Regions from separate parts of the Solibacillus sp. FSL R7-0682 genome, predicted to be linked through region 2. Evidence: predicted binding sites of a transcription regulator. Region 2 holds the regulator's gene; each other region holds the start of a gene.
What was found. The regulator LexA, encoded in region 2, represses DNA repair genes until DNA is damaged. The targets are predictions, from matches to a motif close to CGAACATATGTTCG.
Positions count from the first base shown of each region.

Region 1: a site for LexA is predicted at 5,910-5,923, ahead of MKZ17_RS17605 (Y-family DNA polymerase). Genes of this name have one in related genera too.
Region 3: a site for LexA is predicted at 4,923-4,936, ahead of recA (recombinase RecA). Genes of this name have one in related genera too.

Region 1 is NZ_JBBOUI010000001.1:3,497,341-3,505,634, forward strand. It holds gene MKZ17_RS17580 (sensor histidine kinase) at 1-388, opposite strand, end outside; gene MKZ17_RS17585 (response regulator transcription factor) at 388-1,059, opposite strand; gene MKZ17_RS17590 (long-chain fatty acid--CoA ligase) at 1,168-2,781, opposite strand; gene MKZ17_RS17595 (L-threonine 3-dehydrogenase) at 3,037-3,987, opposite strand; gene MKZ17_RS17600 (YolD-like family protein) at 4,295-4,618, opposite strand; gene MKZ17_RS17605 (Y-family DNA polymerase) at 4,631-5,884, opposite strand; gene MKZ17_RS17610 (hypothetical protein) at 6,053-6,604, shown strand; gene MKZ17_RS17615 (carbon-nitrogen family hydrolase) at 6,670-7,461, opposite strand; gene MKZ17_RS17620 (pyridoxal phosphate-dependent aminotransferase) at 7,664-8,294, shown strand, end outside.
Region 2 is NZ_JBBOUI010000001.1:1,402,947-1,411,240, reverse strand. It holds gene MKZ17_RS07080 (DNA helicase) at 1-225, opposite strand, end outside; gene tkt (transketolase) at 588-2,582, opposite strand; gene MKZ17_RS07070 (DUF896 domain-containing protein) at 2,754-2,990, opposite strand; gene MKZ17_RS07065 (YneB family resolvase-like protein) at 3,057-3,713, opposite strand; gene yneA (cell division suppressor protein YneA) at 3,700-4,047, opposite strand; gene lexA (transcriptional repressor LexA) at 4,213-4,836, shown strand; gene MKZ17_RS07050 (gamma-glutamyl-gamma-aminobutyrate hydrolase family protein) at 4,918-5,613, opposite strand; gene MKZ17_RS07045 (5' nucleotidase, NT5C type) at 5,848-6,390, opposite strand; gene MKZ17_RS07040 (DNA alkylation repair protein) at 6,473-7,180, opposite strand; gene glnA (type I glutamate--ammonia ligase) at 7,279-8,294, opposite strand, start outside.
Region 3 is NZ_JBBOUI010000001.1:2,912,592-2,920,885, forward strand. It holds gene MKZ17_RS14810 (VanZ family protein) at 1-413, opposite strand, end outside; gene MKZ17_RS14815 (tyrosine-protein phosphatase) at 717-1,487, opposite strand; gene rny (ribonuclease Y) at 1,826-3,379, opposite strand; gene recA (recombinase RecA) at 3,779-4,843, opposite strand; gene MKZ17_RS14830 (competence/damage-inducible protein A) at 5,013-6,266, opposite strand; gene pgsA (CDP-diacylglycerol--glycerol-3-phosphate 3-phosphatidyltransferase) at 6,365-6,943, opposite strand; gene MKZ17_RS14840 (helix-turn-helix domain-containing protein) at 6,991-7,890, opposite strand; gene MKZ17_RS14845 (DUF3388 domain-containing protein) at 7,949-8,294, opposite strand, start outside.

The sequences.
Region 1 (8,294 bases), 2.1 Mb from region 2:
CCTGCGTCATGACAAGCAATGTTTCCCCTTCATAGTCGTAGCGCTCAAATTGCTTCGTCTCTACGGGTTGTAAGTTTTTTTGTAGCTCCTTATTAAACCCCTCATGCAATTCTTCGCCATATAAAATTTCTAAATCCTTTGAAATGACATAGAAGAAACTCACTTTGTCTACTTCTAATTCAAAACGATTGGGCGGCTTTGGTGGCCCGTTGTATACATTGAAAAACTTATCGGTATTATTCGCTGCATAGCTTTCAACCATATTTTGCTGAACTTGATTTAGAATCTGGGCGAACGAAAAATAAAATACTGTTAAAAATAAAACAAGAAAGATGAAATAACTAATCGCATTCATCCATGTGAGTCGCATTTTGATTTTTTTAAACATTATGCTTCCCTCAATTTATAGCCCATTCCGCGCATACTTTGAATATAAGAAGGCTCATCTTCCATGTCAATTTTTTTACGTACTAATCGTACAAGGGCTGCTAGCGTATTCGTATTAGCATTATCATCAATCGACCAAATGTAGTCAATGAGCTGTTCATGGGTTAGCACTTGTCCTTTATTTTCAATTAAATATTCCAGCAGTAAAAATTCATTTTTCGTTAAGCTCACTTCAAAATTATCGATGTAGACCGTACGCTTATTTTTATTTAATTTTAGTGCTCCAACTGTAATTTCTTCCTCGACAATTTTATTTTTCCGTCGTAAAAGGGCGCGAACTCTTGCACGGAGCTCCTCCATTTTAAATGGCTTCACCATGTAATCGTCTGCGCCATTGTCTAAGCCTTCAATAATATTTTCTGTCGTATCCTTTGCTGTTAGCATTAAAATTCCGCCATCAAAACCTGTTGATCGTGCATACTGACAAACTTCAATCCCAAGAACACCGGGCATCATCCAATCAAGCACTAGCAAATCGTATTCATAATAGTCGATTAAATCCTTCGCTTCACTGCCATCAAACACCGAATCGACTGAATAAAGATCGACATTCAATATTTTGGTGATGTTCTCACATAGCTTTTTATCATCATCCGCTACTAAAATGCGCATAATTTACACCTTCTTATGTTCAAATAAACTCGCCCTTATTTTTACATAATTTTGCCTGATTGAACAATAAGAAGATTTTTCTTTTAATGATTTACACCTTGAAAGAAGTTAAATTTGTAGCTGTGGATAGATTTCATTAATGTTTTCACGTAGCTTCGCCTTTAAAAACTTCCCTACCGATGTCTTTGGAATTTCTTCTAAAAAGATGATGTCATCTGGCAGCCACCATTTGGCAAATTGGCTCGCTAAAAACTCCATAAGCTCCTCTTTCGTTACGTCTATCCCTTCCTTTAGGACAACACAAGCAAGTGGTCTTTCCTGCCATTTAACGTGTGGGATTGCAATAACTGCCGCTTCAAATACAGCATCGTGTGACATTAACGCATTTTCCAAGTCGACTGATGAAATCCATTCACCACCTGATTTAATTAAATCCTTTGTACGATCCGTAATTTTAATGAAGCCTTCTTTTGAACGGACCGCAATGTCCCCGGTATAAAGCCAACCATCTTTAAAAGCTTCCGCGGTACGTTCATCTTTATAATATTCCGATGCAATCCATGGACCTCGTAGGCGTAGCTCCCCCATTGTTTCATTGTCCCATGGTACTTCCCCATACTCGTTAACAATGCTTGATTCAATACCAGGTACCGTCAAACCTTGCATCGCGCGTGTTTCTAACTTTTGGTCTAATGGTAAATCATCCATTGATGACAAATCCCGTGATAAGGAAACAATTGGAGAAGTTTCCGTCATACCATACACAACTACATAGTTGACTCCGAGCTCTTCATATTTTTTTATTAAACCTTTTGGTGATGCCGATCCTCCACAGAAAATAGCTTGTAATGTGGATAAATCACGTGGCTTTTTCTCCATTTCCTTTGTCGCACCTAACCAAATTGTTGGTACACCAGCTGTTTTTGTAACACCGTATTGCTCAATGAAATCTAAAATTAAGCTCGGTGTAAATTGTGGTCCAATTAACACTTGTGTTGCGCCAACATTGACTGCAGCAAAGGGCATGCCCCATGCATTGACATGGAACATTGGCACAATCGGCAGAATTACATCGCGCTCTGAAATGCCCATTGTATCAACCATTGAAAGGCTCATGCTATGAAGCACTAAAGCACGGTGCGTATATACTACACCCTTTGGATTTCCAGTCGTTGCACTCGTATAGCACATACTCGCTGGGGCATTTTCATCTAAATCCTCTGGGAATGAGAATGTTTCATCTGCTTCCGCTAAAAGTGCTTCATAAGAAAGAGCATTTCGTAATGTCGTGTTCGGTAATTCCCCATCTGCCATAATAATAAAATGTTCAATGCTCGTTAATTGATCTTGCACTTCTTCCATTAATGGTACTAAATCTTCATCAATTAAAATCATCTTATCTTCTGCGTGATTTATAATATAAGCGATATGCTCTGGTGATAGTCTAATATTTACCATATGCAACACAGCACCTGAGCAAGGTACTGCAAAATAGGCCTCTAAATGACGATGCTGATTCCAAGCAAAGGATGCGATTTTATCTCCTGGCTGCATACCTAATTTTGTTAAAGCATGGGCAAGCTTTCGTGTTCGCTTCCCCCATTCCCCGTAAGTAAGGCGGTGTACTGTTGTCTCACTCGTACGTGAAATGATTTCCTTATGCGCATAATACGTTTCTGCACGCTTTAACATATCAATTAAAAGTAACGGTGTTTGCATCATCATACTGAATTCCCCCTTGTAATTAGAACGCTTTTGATTTTCATATTTGCCATATTCCCCTAAAAAAAGCGTTTCTCATTTTCTCCCATACTATCATTTTAATATTATATACTTAATATTGTAAATATTCAGTTTTTAAAACGTATTTTTGCTCATTTATTAATGTAATGATTTCTTATTTTTCCCTCAATAAATTATAGTAATTAAAAAAATAGCGAGCAAAACTAGAACCGTTTTGTTCGCTATCTTAATATACTATACGAGTTTCTTTTCTAATCGGATTTTCAATTTGTCTAGCATATCCGTTGTCATTTTTTCTAAATCATAGCTTGCTTTAAAGCCCCACTCTTCCATTGCTGCTGAAGAATCGATAGCATTTGGCCAGCTGTTGGCAATTGCTTGGCGAACCGGATCTACGTTGTAATCCATCGTAAAGGTTGGAATATGCTTTTGAATTTCTGCTGCGATTTGAGATGGCTCAAAGCTCATTGCTGAAATGTTGAAGGCATTACGGTGCACTAATTTGTCCGGATTTGCCTCCATTAAATCAACAATTGCTTGTAAGGCATCTGGCATATACATCATATCCATATACGTACCTTCTGCAATATACGATGTGTAGCGACCTTCTTCAATTGCTTTATAATAAATATCTACTGCATAATCCGTCGTACCACCACCAGGAGGCGTTACATACGAAATTAAGCCTGGGAAACGCACGCCGCGTGTATCAACGCCAAAGCGTGTGTAATAGTAATCACATAATAATTCACCGGCTACTTTATTTACCCCATACATTGTTGTTGGGCGTTGTAGCGTATCTTGAGGCGTATTGTCCTTTGGTGTTGAAGGACCAAAAGCACCGATTGAGCTCGGTGTAAAAAACTGCATGTTTAATTCACGCGCCACTTCTAGTGCGTTCATTAAACCACCCATATTTAAATTCCAGGCAAACACTGGATTTTTTTCTGCTGTTGCTGATAGTAATGCGGCCATGTGAATCATTGTGTCCGCGCCAAATTCATGTGCTAATGCATGCATACGCTTGCCATCTGTCACATCTAATACTTCAAACGGTCCTACATGTTGATCAATTTTACGAATATCTGTTGCCAACACATTGTCCACGCCATACGTTTGACGTAATTTTTCTACTAATTCCGAACCAATCTGACCTAAAGCACCGGTCACCATAATTTTTTCCACACTAATACCCCCTCTATCAATCGAAAGATACATTTTTGTGCTTTTTTTGCACTGAGCGATGTCCTTTCCGATGTCGATAAAAAGTTACACCTTCTAATCGACCGAAACAAATGTCCTCTGTAAAAACACAGATAAAACCTACAAAGCATTCATTTAAAAAGCTTTTGACGTCGTTTATTATATGGTGTTCTTTTATAAAATACAATATTTTATAAATATTCTTTTTCAGTGATACATTTGTACGCGTGAAATATTCGAATAGCGGTATTTTTCTTACAATTGGTATTTTTTAGATGTTATAAGTCCATTATTCTCCTTCAATTGACGTCTCGCAAATCATATCCAAGGAAAATTTTTGTCCGTTTTCAAGCTGAATGGATTGATCATATGGATTCATTTTTTGAATAATACCCGATACATTATAAATAGATGTTTGTTCCCAAACTTTCAACTGAATCATACAACGTTCTTTATAAGAACGCTGCAAATGGACATTCATCTGCTCAAGCTGGGCTTCATCTAATTGCGGCTTCTCGACAAAACGATCCTCTCCCTGCCATTCCCTTAACAGTTGCACATGCTCAGGTAGCATCATTGCCGTCCATTTAATTGTTCCTCGGTCTCTATTCATCCTATTCACTCCTTACTGTTTATGTCCACCTAATAATGTCGCTCGGCTAATGGCTGTGCCTGCATCCGTGTAGGAAACCGCACGTAGTAACGAGGTTGAGCCAAAACGTTTACGTAAATGATCCATCGTTTCCCCCAGCTTTCGATTACGCCATCTTGTTTCATCAAAAAAACTTAATTGCATTGAGTACTCACTTTCAATATTACTTAATGTCACTGTTAGCTTGCGAGCAGGGCGTTCAGCATAAAATTCATCTAACAGTTCTGTGCAGACTTTATAAATTTTAAGGGTGTCGTTAGTCGGCTCATCAATTGTACGTGAGCGGTGAAAACCTCCCCCAAAGGCATCCTTACTATAACTAAGGCCAAGTGAAATCGTACGCCCAATTTTCTTCGCTTCACGGGCACGTCTTGCTACATCCTCACACATTTCTAAGAGCACGACTAAAATTTCCTGTCGACTTCTATAATCACGCATCAGCATTTGCCCTTTGCCAAAGCTAATTTGCCCCTGCAAAATGGGTGCACCAATTGTTGAATAATCAACGCCCCATGCATGATAGTAAAGCTGGTTTCCCATTACGCCGAAACGTTGCTCTAATAGCTTAAGATCGGTATGTGCCAAATCATAGACGCTATAAATCCCCATATGATGGAGTGTTTTTTCCGTGCGGCGTCCAATCCCCCACATATCTGATAATGGCGACAGTGGCCAAAGCTTTGTCGGAACATCCTCGTACGTCCATTTCGCAAATCCTGTCTTTTTCGCTTCGATATCAAGGGCCAGTTTTGCCATGAGCATATTGGGTCCGAAGCCTACTGCGCTTGGAATTTCAAATTGCCGGTAAATACAATCTTGGATATAGGCAGCGGTTTGCTCAGGTGAACCCCATAGTTTTTCAGTACCTGTTAAATCAATAAAACTTTCATCGACGCTATACACATGGATTGCCTCTTTTGGCACAAATTCATTTAGCAGTCGTGTAATTTCCATCGACATGCGTACGAATAGTGACATACGTGGTTCAAACAGGCGAATATCAGGATGCGGTGGAATTTCGTAAAGCCGCGATCCTGTTCGAATATTAAAGCGCTTTTTCATCGGTGGGGATGCGGCGAGTACGACACTTCCCTTTTGCTGAAAATTACCGACAATCGCAATTGGCACCTCCATCACATTTAAATTCTCAACAGAGGCAATACAGCTTGCATAAAAGCTCCTCATATCAATACAAATCATTGAACGTTGGGGCGCTTTTTCATACATTCTTGGCATCTCCCTTTTAATTAATCGAACATTTGTTCTTATTTTAAAATGAGACATGTGAGACCGCAAGTGGAAAGTGATGGGAATAGAATGGATTAGCAAGAAATAAAGTGGTAATTTAAGGGGCATTTAAAAATTCAGTGTTAAATTGGTAAATGGAGGGATTTTATGAGGGGAATCTTACTGTTTCTTGTTCTATGTTTAACGTTAATGGCGTGCTCTAATGAAAAAGAAGTGACTGGCGATATTTTATCGAATGTAGCGGAATTTAACTTTCAGCAATCCTTTGATTTAAAAGATGAAAAAACAATTAGTATGTTTGTAGAAGTTTATGAGTATGGAAAATTTAAGGACAATAAATATTTATCTTTTAGCAATAACTATAATGGCAAGGGTGCCATTCAATTTTCTCTCTTTAGGCAAAACTTTACACCGGAATTATTTTTAATAGGCGCCATTCAAGATAAAAAAAACATCCTTTCAGAAAAACGATTTCTCGATAGTCCGAAATTGGGATTAATATTTAAGGCAGCGAAAAATAAGGTCATTACTCAAACGGGCGAATATCGTCTCGGAATGTATGGTTCTGTACCCGAGGTGGATGCCACTACCTATATTACCCCATTACATTTAACGGTTGAAAAGAGAAACGATTTTATTGAGGCCTATGAAAAATTCCCGATTATTTATGTCGTTGTTGTTGCTGTGCGTGATATTTAATTTAGCCTATCTAATACAACAAATGGTAGGCAATCATCTTGATTCTGCCTACCATTTTTAACGCTTTAATCTTTTACTACTGTTGCATATAAATTTGGACGACGGTCTTCGTATACTGGGATGCGACCTCGAACTTCATCGACATTTGAAAAGTCAACATCGATAATCGCTAATTCTTCATCCTCTGCACCAGTCCAAAGCACCTCACCCCACGGTCCAATAATCATAGATTGGCCGTTGAAGTTTTCGACTTTACGCGCAATACGGTTTACGGCAACAACAAAGCATTGGTTTTCAATCGCACGTGCCTGTAATAATGTTTTCCAGTGATCGATGCGAGGTGTTGGCCATTGCGCTGGAATGAATAACACTTTTGCACCATCTAACGCATGCGAGCGAAGCCATTCTGGGAAGCGAATATCATAGCAAATAACGCCCCCTGCTTCTAGATCATCTAACGTAAAACGATTCATTGTATCGCCTGATTCCAAATAGAGATGTTCATCCATTAAGCGGAATAAGTGAACTTTACTATATTCACCAACGAGCTCTCCGTCTCGATTATACGTATACATCGTATTGTAAAACTTGTCGTCACGCTTAACAGATACTGAGCCACCAACGATATGAACTGCCAATTCTTGTGCTAATGCGCTTAAGAACGCTTTCGTACGTTCACCATTTACATCTGCTAGCTCTTCTAATTTTTCCAATGCATAGCCCGTATTCCACATTTCCGGTAGTACAACAATTTCTGCGCCACCTGCTACTGCCTCACGAATAAATTTTTCTGCACGCGCGTAGTTTTCATCTACTTTGCCAAAGCCTACATTTAATTGAATACAACCGATTTTCATTCAATGACACCGCCTTTACATTTTTCCACTCTATTTTCCTATATTATGTCTTCTTATTCTATTATTTTTGTCTAACTTGTCATTCATCGTTATTATTCTAACATTTTCTAATCCATTACGCCTTAAGTTATCATAATTTTCACTTTACTTAAACCTACAAAAGGAATAAGATTAATTTCATATTATAAAGAAGGTGAACAACATGGAATTTTCAAAAAAACTACAGCAGCTACCGCCACAATTTTTTGCAGCACTTGTGAATAAAGTGAACGCAGCACTTGCGCAAGGACGTGATGTCATTAATTTAGGACAAGGTAACCCGGACCAGCCCACTCCCAATCATATTGTCGAAGCACTACAGCAAGCCGCTATCAATCCCCAAACACATAAATATTCGCCTTTTCGTGGCATCACAGAGCTCCGTCAAGCAGCAGCGGATTTTTATAAGCGGGAATACGATGTCGATATTGATCCAAACACAGAAGTGGCTATCCTTGGTGGGACAAAGGTTGGCTTAGTGGAGCTTCCTCTTGCCGTACTGAATCCAGGTGACTATATGCTATTACCTGATCCGGGTTATCCAGATTATTTATCAGGTGCTGCATTGGCCGATGTAAAGTTTGATACGATGCCGCTTGTTGCAGAAAAAGGATTTTTACCGGACTATAATGCACTCGCTCCAGAAGTAATTGAGCGTGCGAAACTGATGTATTTAAACTACCCAAATAACCCGACTGGTGGTACTGCAACGTTGGAATTTTTTGAGCAAACGGTTCAATTTGCTAAAGACAATAATATCGCAGTTGCCCATGATTTCGCTTATGGTGCAATCG
Region 2 (8,294 bases):
CATACGAATTAATTGGGACCATGCTGTTTTATTCTCTACAAAATACGCAATATTTAACATTAATCGATCGTAAAAATCTTCTTTAGACGATGAGGATTCACGTTTTTGCGAAACATTTTGTTGAATCACTTGTTCAAAGCTTTCCATATCTGCTTTATTTGTTAGTAAAAATAATTGCTGTTCAATGTATTTTGTAATGTCATTTTGTATTTGGTCAGTTGTCATGATATTTTCACTTCCTCACATAGTACCTAGCTTTTTTCCAACCTTTATCGTACCATTCCTTGCCGATTTAAGCACGTTTTCAATTGAAATTTTATATAAAAAATTCGGCCGGGACAAAATATAAAAAACAGGATTTTTCTCTTTAGAAAAATCCTGTTTTTTTGCTATGGAAGGAATTGACTTCCGTTCCGGGTACGCTTTCCGCGGGCACGGCCTGAGCCTGTAGTCTCAGGCGTCGTGCTGTTCCCGCGGGAGTCGACCCTGCACTCCAATCAATTCAATAACTATCAAATTTCCACTAATCGGAAACCTAATTTTCTTCTAAAAATATAGTTTTGTCCGAAGCACATTTGCTATACGTATTAAAGTGCTTTTACTTTCGCTACTACGTTTTCTACTGTAAAACCGTATTTCTCCATAACTAATTCACCTGGAGCTGATGCACCGAACTTGTCAATTGCAAGTACATCGCCATCAAAGCCTACATATTTATGCCAGCCCAATGATGCACCCATCTCGATTGCTAAACGTTTTGTTACAGCTTTTGGTAAAACTGTTTCTTTGTATTCTTTTGTTTGCTTTTCGAAACGATCCATCGCAGGCATTGATACAACTGAAGCATCGATTCCATCTGCTAATAATGCTTTTTGAGCTTCCACTGCTAAAGAAACTTCTGAACCTGTCGCAATTAAAATTGCATCTGGTGTTTCTTTTGTTGCTGGTGATACTACATAAGCCCCTTTTGCAACGCCTTCATACACAGTTTCTTTTGCTACATTCAGCACTGGTAAGTTTTGACGAGATAATACTAACGCAGTAGGAGTTGATTCACTTTCTACCGCTAACTTCCATGCTGCTACTGATTCGTTCGCATCTGCTGGACGTATAACAGAAAGGTTTGGCATCGCTCGTAATGAAGCTAAGTGTTCAACTGGCTCGTGAGTTGGACCATCTTCCCCTACAGCAATTGAATCGTGTGTGAACACGTATGTTACTGGTAAGCCCATTAATGCTGATAAACGAACCGCTGGACGAACGTAGTCAGAGAATACGAAGAATGTACCACCGAATACATTTAAGCCACCGTGTAACGCCATACCGTTTAATGCTGCACCCATCGCAAATTCACGTACACCGAACCAAATGTTACGGCCTTCTGGCGTTTCTGCGAAGAAGTCACCAGCACCTTTAATCGTCGTTTTATTTGAACCTGCTAAGTCAGCAGAGCCACCAAAGAATGATGGTAATTTTTTCGCAATGGCATTAATTGCATCACCAGAAGATGATCGTGTTGCAACAGATTTACCTGCTTCATATACTGGTAATTCTGAAGCAAAGTCTGCTGGTAATTTATTTTCCATTGCGTTGACAAATTGTTCAGCAAGCTCTGGGTATTCTGCTTTATAGCTCTCAAAAATTTCATTCCAAGCTGCTTCGGCTTGAACACCTTGTACATCAGCTGCCGCTTTAAATGTGTCATATACTTCAGCCGGCACGTGGAATGGCTCATGCTCCCAAGCATAAGCTGCTTTTGTTAATACGGCTTCTTCAGCACCAAGTGGTGAACCGTGAGAGTCTGCTTTACCAGATTTGTTAGGAGAACCAAAACCAATTACTGTTTTTACTTCAATTATTGTTGGACCACCTGTATTTTGTTTTGCTGTTTCGATTGCTTTATTAATAGCTGTAATATCTGTACCGTCTGCAACTTTTAAGTAGTTCCATCCGTAAGATTCAAAACGTTTTTGGATGTTTTCTGAGAATGACTTTTCTAAATCACCATCAAGTGAAATATCATTTGAATCATATAACACAATTAACTTATCTAATTTTAAGTGACCTGCTAGAGAAATGGCTTCTGCAGCAACACCTTCCATTAAGTCACCGTCTCCACAAAGTGCAAATGTGTAGTGATCGACAATGTCTAAGCCAGGCTTGTTGTATGTCGCCGCTAAGTGACGTTCCGCCATTGCCATTCCAACTGTCATCGCGATACCTTGGCCAAGTGGACCTGTTGTTGCTTCTACCCCAACTGTGTGACCAAATTCAGGATGTCCTGGTGTTAAAGAATCCCATTGACGGAAGTTTTTAATTTCTTCCATCTCTAAACCGTAACCACCTAAGTGAAGTAAGCTATATAAAAGCATAGAGCCGTGTCCTGCCGATAATACGAAGCGGTCACGGTTAAACCATTTTGGATTTTGTGGATTATGTCGTAGTTGTTTTGTCCATAACGTATAGGCCATTGGAGCAGCACCCATTGGTAAGCCTGGGTGACCAGAATTGGCTTTCTCGATTGCATCGATTGATAGTGTACGGATTGCGTTAATTGCTTGCTGATCCATCTGTTGTGTCATTATGTGACATCCTTTCTCGAACTATATATTTGTGAAATAAACAGTATAAAATTTCACTTTTCTTCATCTTACAGTTTAGACAAAATTGATGAAGAAAACAATCATTTCTCTAAACGTTTCAGAAATATGACATACTTAATGATAAATATGTCATATTAATTAAAATTAATGTTAATTAATGAATTTTTTTTGTTCTTTAATTTGCTTTAATTTTTCTGGTGTAACATCATTACCTTCTTCATCAACCACTTTAACGTGCTCAATTGTATCGCGCATTGTCGAGCGGAATACATCTAAATACTCTTTACGAAGTGCTGTACGCTCCTTCGCCTGTTCCTCTGTCAGTTTACCTTCTTTTGCTAATTTTGATAACTCGTTAATTCGAGCGATTTTTTCTTTCGATAACATATCGTTCTCACCTTTCATTATTACAATAATACAAAGGTATGAAAAAACGACTTGAAGTGCAAGTGTTTACTCTTCAAGTCGGTCCATATATTCAATATATCTTCGATGAACGGTTGCCTTGCTAATTTGTATTCCTAGTCCTGAAAGGGTTGTGGCGATTTCTGCAAACGTTAACCCTTTTTGACGTAATTGAACAATTTCTTCAACAGGTACATCTTTCCGTTCGCGCCCTTCAATGTTGCCTCGGTTTTTTAAATTGTTTTGTGGCATGTAACCATTTTCCACCGCTCGACGCATGCCCCGACGAATTTTTGCGTTATGCATCCGACGCTGATATTCCTCTACAATAGCCAAAATCTCAAGCAGCATTGTATCCATTTCGTTCAAGGCAAGTGGTCCAGCATCATTTAATGAGTATACCGTTGCTTCATATTTTTGAATAAGATGTAAAACCGCCATACGTGCATTACCACGCCCTAAACGTGTTTCATCCTGTACAAATAAAACTTTTATTTGTTGCTCCTTCATGTAATCAAGCATGTCTAATAAGCCATCTCGATCGACATCAAAGCCACTACTTTGATCTTTAAATACTGCAAGCTCTTGAAAGCCAAATGATTTTGCGTATTTTGTTAATTCTTCTTGTTGACGTACTAATGATGTTTCTTGCGTGTTCTTTTCAGTACTGACACGACAATAGAGTGCTGCTTTACTTTGATTCATTATCTTCTCTCGCTACTTTTATAGATTGTACATGAGACGGTTCATTTCGTTCAGCAATATATGCTGAATTTTTTTCAACAGGAACTGCTAATACTTGTCCACTGATCACATCTTCACTATGTAATGCATTATCCCTTATTACTGCATGAACCCAATCATGTTTAGTCATTTTACCACTATATTGCTCGGCTAACGACCATAATGTATCACCTTGCTCAATTGTAATCTGTTCGTATAATTCAATTTTTTCATCTTTAATATAAATAAGTGCAACTAAAATAAATGAAAATAATAAAAACATTGATACAAAGCTATTTAACTGGATTTTTTTCATTTTGATTTACCCCTTTTCGAATATATGTTCGGAATGTTTGTTCTCATATTAATACGAACATATGTTTTTGTCAACATGTTTTCGAACCTATGTTTGCATTTTTGTTCGCATACTGCTATACTGAACGTAATAAAAAATATCATTGTATATAAAGAGGTGAGTAAGTTGACATCAAAAATTTCAAAGCGACAACAAGCAATTCTAGCTTTTATAAAAGAGGAAGTTCGTGCAAAAGGCTATCCACCATCTGTTCGAGAAATTGGTGAGGCTGTTGGATTAGCTTCAAGTTCAACTGTCCATGGGCATTTAGCTCGTTTAGAAAGTAAAGGGCTTATACGTCGTGACCCAACAAAGCCACGTGCGATCGAAATTTTAGAGCAAGAAGATGTTACCGTTCCAAAGCAAGGTGTAATTCACGTACCATTAATCGGGAAAGTTACAGCTGGTTTACCGATTTCTGCAATCGAAGATATTCAAGAATACTTCCCTCTGCCAGATACATATGGCTCTTCAGAAGACGAATTATTCATGTTGGAAATTATGGGAGAATCCATGATTGAAGCGGGAATTTTAGATGGTGATTATGTTATCGTTAAGAAATGTTCAACAGCAAATAACGGTGAAATAGTCGTTGCCATGACAGAAGATGATGAAGCAACTGTAAAGCGTTTCTATAAGGAAAAAACGTACTTCCGTTTACAACCTGAAAATAGCTCAATGGAGCCAATTATAGTTAATCAAGTAACGATTTTAGGGAAAGTCGTTGGTTTATATCGTAACGTTCATTAATAAAACAGGGCGTATCTGAAAAGAATTACTTTCAGATACGCCCTATTATTTTGGTTATACTTTCTACTTAGAACCCTATAATTACTGCTTACAAGCATCTACAAAGCTTTTAAACAAGCGTTGTGCATAAACATCTCCGTTTGGTGCTAATTCCTCAGGGTGCCATTGTACAGATATACAATACGGATGCGCCTCATGCTCAATTCCTTCAATAACCCCATCTTTAGCAACAGCTGATAGTTTAAGACCTTCGCCTAACTTTCCTATTGATTGATGGTGGAACGTATTAACTCGGAACGTATTATCGCCAAAGATTTCTTTAAACTTTGGTGTTAACACCTCCACACTATGTGCTAGCTCACCACGCTTTGATGGTTGTTTATGTAAAAGTGGGCTTTCAACCTGGGAAGGAATATCTTGAATAATAGTGCCTCCAAAAGCTACATTCATTACTTGTTGCCCACGACATACACCTAATATCGGCATTTGCTTTTTAAAGGCATAGTTCATTAATAGAAGATCACTATCATCACGTTTCCTTACAACCGGGCCAATTTTCGGATGTGGTTCTTCTCCAAATAAATATGGATCTATATCCTCACCACCAATTAATAATAAACCGTCAACCCTTGATAATAATTCCTCAACTGTATCTTCCGTTGCATTGGGAATACAGATTGGGATTCCTCCCGCTAGTTCTATAGAGTGCAAATACGCATTATTAATATCTAATTTTTTGTTAGTATCATACATCGTTAACCCGATAACTGGTTTCATTTGAACCACCCTCTCAGCTACTAGTAATCGCCTAAAATATTTTTCGGACTATTCAAATTATACTATCATCTTACTGCAAATTACTAGAACTACGAAATAAATTATCATCGTCACAATTTTTTTATATTCGACATTTCCCGCGCAATAAAGTAAAGGTCATTGTAGGTCAGTATACGTGGGATTTCCTTTATCAAAAAAAGGATGAATTGCACAAATGACAATTCATCCTCCGAATTAAACTACTAACGCTTTAAGAAAATAGCTTCTAATTTCCTGCCAGTTATTCACACGAATAAACCCTTCTGTTGTTGCATTATATGGCATTCCATAAAGTAAACCAGTACCTTTAAAGGCAGCTAATTGATTAGGGCTATCATCGATTAAATAATCGGTATGTATAACCGCTTTATTTCCACAGAATACAATGTTTTGTCTTTTTAAAAACGGTAAATACTTCATGAGCCAATCATATTTTGCATTAAATGAACCAGGAACATCCATCGCTGCTGTTGCAATATAGATTTCATAATGCTCTTGTAGCTCTTGTATAACCTCGATTGCATCCATATCCAATACTTCTAAATCTCTAAAATAGTCCGGTTCATTTAAAATTGCGAACAATTTTTTAGCGTCTTCTCTTGGTAAATCACGCTGTGTTGTTAATAAAAATTCTTCATCTGTAAAATTTGTACCGAAATTTTCGTTGTATGTCATTCTCAGTTTTTTGTAAAAGTTTGCTAATACTTGGTCCATATCAATCGCAATACTTTTTTTCATCATAAGCCCCCTCTTCGTTTCTTATTTTTAGTTTAATCAACTCCATACGATGAAACAAGGGAATGCATGAAATTTTACATTTTTAACATCTGACATATTTTCGTTTAAAGCCAATACGATCTTTTTCAACTTGCTTTTGAATTGACTCATAGGCATTCAATTGAGATGGCTTTTTAGTTTCTCGCTTTATTTCAATACCTCCAATTGCTTGTGCAATTTCTAATGCTTCCTTATGCAATGGTACATAAGATACCCCTACTGTAACGACAAAATTATTCATCGATACTTTCGTTCGCTCTGGTGCATCATGAATCGTATTTTTCACCAACTCCAGCATAGCAAGTAGTTTCTCTCTGGAAAATTCATGGTCTTTTCGGCTCCCTAATAGCCAACAATAACAGCTCCAACCAGCTGACATTTTCAGTTCATCACCACTTGATATCCAATTATCTGAAACTTGCTGTGCAATGTCAGACTCCGCCAAAGTCACCGCGACAATGTAATCAGAAATCATGTAGAAATATGCAGTATCAATCCAACGATTATAATCCTCTTCAGTCATCGCTTGTGGATCAGCAATAATGCCAGCAAAATACATTGCATCATAATTTCCAGTTGCATATAGCTGTTCTGCTAGCTCTTGATTAATTTTAATTTTTTTCGCAATCGGCTTCATTGCACCTGTCGCAACACCATAAACCGGTTCTTTCGCTCCATTTGACATATACATTTTTTTCGAACGCTCTTTGCCTAATGCCTCTAGCTCGTGCATAACTGTTTGAAACTCCATTGCATACACCCCTTTAAATTATCAGTTCTATTGTATATTTTTTTAACGACAAAAAAAAGCGTTAGAGCACCGTGGCCCTAACACTTTAATTCTATGAATTAATACATTTTCATATATTGGTCGCGTTCCCATTGGTGTACTGTTGAACGGTACATGTCGAACTCGATTTCTTTTGCTTCCTTAAAGTTTGCGTAAATGTGCTCACCTAAAGCTGCTTGCACAACTTCATCCTTAGCAAGTAAAGCTAAAGCATCATCTAAAGCTGCTGGTAAATTATCAATTCCATTAGATTTACGCTCTTCTTCACTCATCACATAAATGTTGCGGTTGATTGCAGGTGGAGGTGTCAACCCTTTACGGATACCTTCAAGACCGGCTTCTAAAATTACAGCCATTGCTAAATAAGGATTTGCTGACGGGTCCACTGAACGTACCTCTACACGAGTAGAAATACCGCGAGAAGATGGAATACGAATTAGTGGTGAACGGTTTTGAGCAGACCAGGCAACATAACAAGGTGCTTCATAACCAGGTACTAAACGTTTATAAGAGTTTACAGTTGGGTTTGTAATCGCCGTAAAGCCTTGAACGTGCGCTAATACACCTGCCATAAACTGCATTGCTGTTTCAGATAAGCCTAGCTCTGTAGATTCATCATAGAATGCATTTACTTTTTCTTTAAATAAAGAAACGTTAAAGTGCATTCCTGATCCAGCTTCACCAAATAAAGGTTTTGGCATGAATGTAGCATGTAATCCATGCTTACGTGCAATTGTTTTAACAACTAATTTAAATGTTTGGATGTTGTCACAAGCTGTAATCGCATCTGCATATTTAAAGTCAATTTCGTGTTGACCAGGTGCTACCTCGTGGTGCGAAGCTTCAATTTCAAAGCCCATTTCTTCAAGCTCTAAAACGATATCACGACGGCAGTTTTCACCTAAGTCCGTTGGTGCTAAGTCGAAGTAACCTCCATTGTCATTTACTTCTAACGTTGGTTCACCTTTTGCATCGAGTTTGAATAAGAAAAACTCTGGCTCTGGTCCTAAGTTAAAGTTTGTAAAACCTAACTCTTGCATTTCTTTTAATACACGCTTTAAGTTGTTACGTGGGT
Region 3 (8,294 bases), 1.5 Mb from region 2:
CAAAACAAGCTAATCCCTATAATAGCGCCGGCACTATCAATCAGCACATCCTTCACCTGAGGCCCTCTACCGTCTACAAAATATTGGTGAACCTCATCAGATACCGCATAAAGGACACAAATTAGTAGAGCGAATTTCACAAGGCGGTTTCCTTGAAAACCTATTGTCCTTAGCCCAAAAGCAACAAACATACCAAGTACAAAATAAATTATGAAATGGGCATTCTTTCGAACAAGGTGGTTGACACTTTCTAATTTAGAATCTGAAACAGGGACTATCTTGTCAACGAGTTCTATTAGTTCTTCGGTGATACTTGAGCTAAGTTGATTGGATAATGTAGCTGGTTGATGGGAAAAGTAAAAGATTACAAGCATCCAAAGTAGTACGGCGAACCATGGAAGGAATTTCTTCATTTGTTATGAGTTCTTTTATTCATTGATTTTCTATAACTACACATACTAGTTCGCAAAATTTTGCCACCTTCCTTAAATCAAAACTCGGGTTTAATACCAATAGTAATCCTGCAATAAAACAGTAGATATCCAGTATTTCATTATAGTGGAACGATTATACTAAGCCTAATAAATATAGTACTAATAAATATTTTAACTAGTGTAACAAACATTAGTATAATCAGAATAAAATATAATTCGCGGTTACATTACATGGATATAAAACCAATTATTCAAACACCATTTTGTAACAATATTAGTTATTTATCTATTAAATATTCCCCACCATTTTGTTGTCTCAATTTCTTCTTGTTCTTGAATAATCAGAGGTAAATCCCTTATAACTCTTGAATTATTTTCTAACAATATTTCAATAGAATCAAATTGCTTTTTCTTTTCTAAATATTTTAGCCCTTCGTTAAACAAAAAAGGACGCTTTGTTAAATTATGAACATCTGATCCATATGTTTGCACTAAGTTTACTTTCACTAAGTCTAAAGCTACATTTTGAATAGTGCGTCCAAAATGCCCTGCCAAACTGCCAGCTGTCACTTGTGCCATAGCTCCTTCACGGATTAATCGCTCTAGATGTATTGGATTTTCTACAATCAGCTTATTACGCTCTGGGTGAGCGATTATTGGGGTAAATCCTTCTGCTATTAATTCACGAATAATATAAACGGTATAATTTGGTACTGTATAAGATGGTAATTCTAACAAAATATAATTCGATTCAGCTAATGTATGGCATTTCCCAGCTTTCACTAGATGTAAAATATGTTCTGATAATCTTACTTCATGTCCTTTATGAAGAGTTAAGGGAATACCTCTTTCAATTAATAGATTTTGTAAGTAATTTAATTGATTTTTTACTGTTTCATAATCCACATGATATAGAGGATGATTGCTGTGAGACGTAGCAATCATCTCTGTAATACCTTCATTTGATGCCTGTTCCAATAGCTTTATAGCTTCCTCCAAATTTTCTGGACCGTCATCAACAGCCCATAAAATATGTGAATGAATATCAACCATCTCTATCCCCCATAAAAAGTATAATTATTTCATATTCTTTATGCATTAAAGTAACTACTTTAAGATTAAAACTTATTTCTCATTATTTTACTTTAATATATAATCTCATATGTAAACCTTTAAGTATGTAGAATTCAAAACTAGCTATTTTAAACATGCTGCTCAAAACGACTATTGGATATATGCATTTATAAGTTTTAAGTCTTTATAGTAGTATTAAGTATCTACAGAAAGCATAGAAAAAACCCCCGATTTCCAGGTCATTTCTATTTTGAGATATTCTCTCATCCTAGAAATGCCCTTTATCGGGGGTTATGTCACATTTGTTATTTCATCTGTTATTTCGCGTATTCCACTGCGCGTGTTTCACGAATGACTGTTACTTTAATGTGACCAGGGTAGTCTAACTCTTCTTCAATACGTTTTCGTATATCACGAGCTAAACGATGCGATGCAAGATCATCAATTTTTTCTGGTTGAACAATAATACGTACTTCACGACCTGCTTGAATTGCAAATGATTTTTCGACACCGTCATAGCTTTCAGAAATCTCTTCTAGCTTTTCTAAACGGCGAATATAGTTTTCAAGTGTTTCACTACGCGCACCTGGACGAGCTGCTGATAGTGCGTCAGCTGCTGCAACAAGTACGGCAATAACTGAAGTTGCTTCTGCATCACCATGGTGAGATGCAATCGAATTAATAACAACTGGGTGTTCTTTATACTTCGTTGCAAGCTCCACTCCGATTTCAACGTGGCTTCCTTCTACTTCATGATCAATCGCTTTACCGATGTCATGTAATAAACCTGCTCGGCGTGCTAATGTTACGTCTTCACCCAATTCTGCAGCAAGTAAACCAGCTAAATGAGCAACTTCAATTGAGTGCTTTAATACATTTTGTCCATAGCTTGTACGATATTTCATACGGCCAAGGATTTTCATTAAGTCTGGGTGTAAGTTATGAATACCTACTTCAAACGTAGTTTGCTCTCCCGTTTCACGGATTTGTTCATCCACTTCACGACGAGATTTTTCGACCATTTCTTCAATTCGTGCTGGGTGAATTCGGCCATCTTGAACTAATTTTTCTAATGCAAGACGCGCTGTTTCACGACGAATTGGATCAAATCCAGATAGAATAACTGCTTCAGGAGTATCATCGATAATTAAATCAATACCTGTAAGTGTTTCCAGTGTGCGAATATTTCGACCTTCACGCCCAATGATGCGACCTTTCATTTCATCATTCGGTAAGTTTACAACCGACACTGTTGTTTCTGCAACATGGTCAGCTGCAAAACGTTGCAATGCCAATGATAAAATTTCGCGCGCTTTTTTATCTGACTCTTCTTTCGCACGTGTTTCTGCTTCCTTCGTCATAACCGAAATATCTGTTGTCAGTTCATTTTCAACTTCTTCCAGAATGATTTCCTTTGCCTCTTCACGTGTTAGAGCTGCAATGCGCTCAAGTTCTGTCTTTGCACTTGCAACAAGTTCTTCCACTTTGCTTTCCATCTGTTCAATATGCTGTTGTCTGCTTGTAAGAGCTTCTTCCTTACGCTCTAAGCTTGTCTCTCTTTTGTTCAGAGCATCATCCTTGCGATCAAGATTTTCTTCTCTTTGCAATAAACGGTTCTCTTGTTTCTGAAGTTCTCCACGACGTTCACGAATGTCATTTTCTGCTTCAGTACGAAATTTGTGAGTTTCATCCTTTGCTTCAAGTAGTGCCTCTTTTTTCAGAGCATCTGCTTCGCGTTTCGCTTCTTCCACGATTTGTTCCGCAACATGCTTTGCACCAGTTACTTTTGACTCATTCACTTTTTTCATGTAGAAATAGATAACAGCGACACCGACAGCGAATCCTAGCAAAGCAGGGAGTATTGATTCCATCATAGTGTTCTCCTCCTATGCCAATGTGTCTGATGTTCTTCTAATCGGCCAAATATGTTCGTTACGAGGAACATACTGCCTATTTCATTTCAAAATTTAGAAATTATACATGTTAATTGTATAGTTCCAATTTAGGTATGTCAAGAATAGCCATGTATACTAGGGTTTTTATGTATTATGACCCGTCTATTTATTTCTAACCTAAACAAATTAAGTTATTAATTAAATAAAAGTAGCGCTTTTTCTAATAAATTTACCACTTTATACCTAAAAATTACGAGTCTATTTTAAGCTTAATATTGGAAAGGAAACTAAATTTAAATATTGAGCTACGTTACATTATGGAAAAATTCCATTTTAAAAAAAGCCCAAATGGAAAGTTCCACTTGGGTCGATGTATTATTTTTCGTCTTCTCCGAATAACTCTAGCTCTTCTTCACTTTCTTGATGATCGTGAGCACCAATTGTGTAACCCATTTCACCAATTCCGAAGTGCTGACGAATTTTCTCTGCAATTTCATCTCGAATTGCCGGATTTTCCTTTAAGAATTGCTTCACGTTTTCACGACCTTGTCCAATACGATCGTTATTATACGAATACCATGAACCACTTTTTTGAATAATATCTAAATCTGCACCGATATCGACGATTTCACCTTCTTTTGAAATCCCTTCACCGTACATAATATCAACTTCAGCTGTACGGAATGGTGGCGCAACCTTATTTTTTACTACTTTAATTTTTGTTTTATTCCCTACAATGTCTGTACCTTGTTTAATTGCTTCACCTTTACGCACTTCTAAACGAATAGAAGAATAGAACTTTAATGCACGTCCACCTGTAGTTGTTTCTGGGTTACCGAACATGACACCAATTTTTTCACGTACTTGGTTAATGAAGATTGCAAGTGTATTTGATTTATTAATAACACCCGATAATTTACGAAGCGCTTGAGACATTAAACGCGCTTGTAGACCCATATGTGAGTCACCCATCTCGCCTTCAATCTCTGCTTTTGGTACTAGCGCTGCTACTGAGTCAATTACGATTACGTCGATTGCACCTGAACGTACTAAAGCTTCCGCAATTTCAAGCGCCTGTTCACCTGTATCAGGTTGCGCTAATAATAGCTCATCAATATTAACGCCTAATTTTTGAGCATAAACTGGATCCAGTGCGTGCTCCGCATCGATAAATGCGGCTGTACCACCATTTGCTTGAATTTCTGCAATCGCATGTAATGTAACTGTCGTCTTACCAGAAGACTCTGGGCCGTAGATTTCCACAATACGTCCACGTGGATACCCGCCTACACCTAATGCAGCATCAATTGCAATTGAACCAGATGAAGATGTTTCCATTTTACGGTCCGTATTTTCACCTAGCTTCATTACTGAACCTTTACCAAATTGTTTTTCTATTTGTTTTAACGCCATATCTAACGCTGCTTTACGATCGCTCAAACTATTTCCTCCTTAAGAAAAAGCTTTTTTATTTATGTCTCTATTATACTTGCTAATGAGATAACATTCAAGAAAAAAGCGAACATATTTTCGGTTTTATTTATTTTTTTCTAAATTCACCTATTTTCAAAGCCAAAATGCCATTATCGCGAAAAATCTAAAACAATTTTTACTTTTTAAAACCACTCTTCATCAATTCACGCATTAAATAACTAAATGTAAATTTGACTGCACGTAATCGATTCGTATTTCGTGAACCTGATAAATGTAAACAGTAAGTTTTTGGGCTTTGTTGTCCGATACAAATACCAATCCAAACTGTGCCAGCTGGTTGGTCCCCATGACTTGTAGGACCTGCTGCACCAGTTAACCCAACTCCAATATCCGTATTAAAATTTTTACGTACTCGAAGAGCCATTTCACCCGCGCATTCACTACTCACTACACTATGCTCCTGTAAGAGCTCCTTACATATTCCAAGCTGTTCAATTTTTGTCTGCTCTGTGTACGTAACAACCCCACCAATTAGTGCTTGTCCAACACCTGAAATTTCAGCTAACTCGGATTGGAAAAGACCAGCAGTTAAGCTTTCAGCTGCGGAAATGGTTAAATTACGTTCAATAAGCATTTCTACTAGTTTAGATGCAAGGGAATCGTCATTATCTCCATAATGGTATTCTCCAACGAGCGCTAAAATCTCTTGTTTTTTTGTATTGATTAGTTGCATTGCCTGGTGTTCATCTGGCGATTTCGCTGTAATTCTCAACGTAACTTCACCATCTGAAGCAAGTGGTGCAACAGTAGGGTTTGTTTGCTCATCTAAAATATGTTGTATACGGTCTTCTAACTCGGCTTCTCCGATACCATAAAAGCGTAAAACATGCGATAAAATTACACCACCATCATTTAATACTGCAGCCAATTTTGGCTTCGCTTCGTATTGGAACATCGGCTCCAGTTCTTTTGGAGGCCCAGGTAATAATATATAAATTCGCTCGTTCGCTTTGAAAAACATTCCCGGAGCCATTCCGTGATGATTTGCAAGCACATCACAGTCTTCAATGACAAGTGCCTGCTTTCGATTATTTTCCGTCATCGGTCGTTCACGTTTTGCAAAAAACTCTTCAATCGAAAAAAGTGCCGTTTTATCGAAGATAAGTGCTCTATTTAAATGCTGGGCAATTGTTTCTTTCGTCAAATCATCTTTCGTAGGACCAAGCCCTCCAGAAAAGATAATAACATCTGCCCGTTGCTCTGCAATCGTAATTGCATCTATTAAACGGCTACGATTGTCCCCAACTACTGTATGGTAATAAACATTGATACCAAGCTCTGACAGTTGACTCGAAATAAACTTTGCATTCGTGTTCGCGATTTGTCCAAGTAGTAGTTCCGAGCCAACTGCAATTATTTCTGCATTCATATATAGCCATCCTCCTCTGAAATATTCCCAATGTCACTATCTAAATTCAAATAAAACTAGGCAAGAAAGCTCCTACCTAGTTTGATTGAACACTTATATTATTTTGACTCAAGTAATACACGTCGATTGATATAGAAATAATCCCAACCAGACCATAATGTAAAGAATAATGCTACGTAAAGCATGATCGTGTCGAATGGAATACCTACTAACGTAAAAATCGTATTGTGTAAAATCAGTGCAGAAATTGCCACGATTTGTGTCCAAGTTTTAATTTTACCTAATTGGTTCGCAGCGACTACTTCACCTTGACCAGCCAAAATTAAGCGTAGACCGGTTACCGCAAATTCACGAGAAATAATTAAAATAACGATCCATGCAGGCGCTAAGCCCATTTCTACCAACATAATGAATGCAGCAGAAACAAGTAGCTTATCTGCTAGAGGGTCTAAAAATTTCCCTAAATTTGTTACTAAATTGTACTTCCGTGCATAATAGCCGTCTACCCAGTCCGTTGCCGAAGCGAAAATAAAAATTAGTGCTCCAACAAAGTAGTTCACTTGCATTTCAGCACCAAATAGTGTGATATTACCCCAGCCAAAATCAAACATCATTACAATCACAAATAATGGAATTAAAAGTATGCGTGAGACTGTAATCTTATTTGGAATGTTCATTTGTTAACACCTTTCATTTGAAAGAAAATAGTCACCTTTGCAGATGACTACTCTCCTTGTTGTTCTTTCACCAATTTTAAAATAATATTTTGAGAAACACGATCTTGTGCGTACACTAATTCTACATCATTTACGTATACTTTTGCCACTTTTGAATTTCCTAAACGAATTCGTGCATAACCATTTGCCGTAGAATCATGTTCTACAATTTGTCCAGCTTTATATACTGTTGCCGTAACTTGCTCTTGACGTTGCTCGTTACGAATCCCCACCCATGTGTCACCTGAAACTTCTACACGAATATTTAATGTTTCTGTTCCCGTCACTTCATAGGTTGTATTTTCCCCATCAATGACTCCTTGACTAATTGATTGTGTCACAACAGGTTTTTCTTCAATAGGAGGTTCTACCGGTTCAGTTGGCTCTTCTTCATCCGCATCATCATCCGTTACTACTGGCTTATTAGGTTGGCTAGAATTTGGATTTTTTTCATATTCAATCGGCTTATTTCCTTCATCTACTTCATCTCGGATACTCCCGATTTTTTGTAAGTATAAAGTTGAAATAACCACGATAATAACGATCGCAAATAAAGCAACGATTAGCTTCGGCATAGCCTCCATCATCTTACTATTTGAGGAGCTTGCCATTTTACGACGACTAGGGCTCTTTGTAAATGATTGAGCCACTTCCTCCTTTTGCACTTCTGGGACATCTTTACGATATTCTGTTAAAACTTGATCAGCATCTAAGCCTACTGCCTCTGCATATTGCTTTATAAAAGCTCGCACATAAAACGAACCTGGCATAATTGAATAATTTCCTTCTTCAATACCAATCAAATATCTTTTTTGAATTTTTGTAATTTCTTGTAAATCATCTAAACTATAACCTTTTGCTAATCTCGCTTCCTTTAGGCGAGCTCCTAACTCTGTCAAAAAAAACACCTACTTTTAATATATTCAATTATTTGTTTCAAAGAATCGTTTTGAAACTTGCATTCGATCAAAAATCAAAACCACCGAATCCACCATATCCCCCATAGTTATCAGAATTTGATAACCTATTATTCTTTTCAATAATTTCATAAGTGATTTGTTCGTCTGGATCATGACGTAATTCAATTATATAATCGAAGTCTTCTATTTTATAGGGTGAATGCTGAACAAATAGATCGGGATGTTCAATCACTTTTATTGTTGGCATGCCCATCATTTCTCTTACAAGTTGTTGATGACGCTCATCATTGGATTGACGTGTAACAGCTCCGTCTAAAATAAATATATTATTACTATTAAATTCGTCACCCATTAGCGAGTTTCGAACAGTCTGCTTGATCATTGTTGAGGAA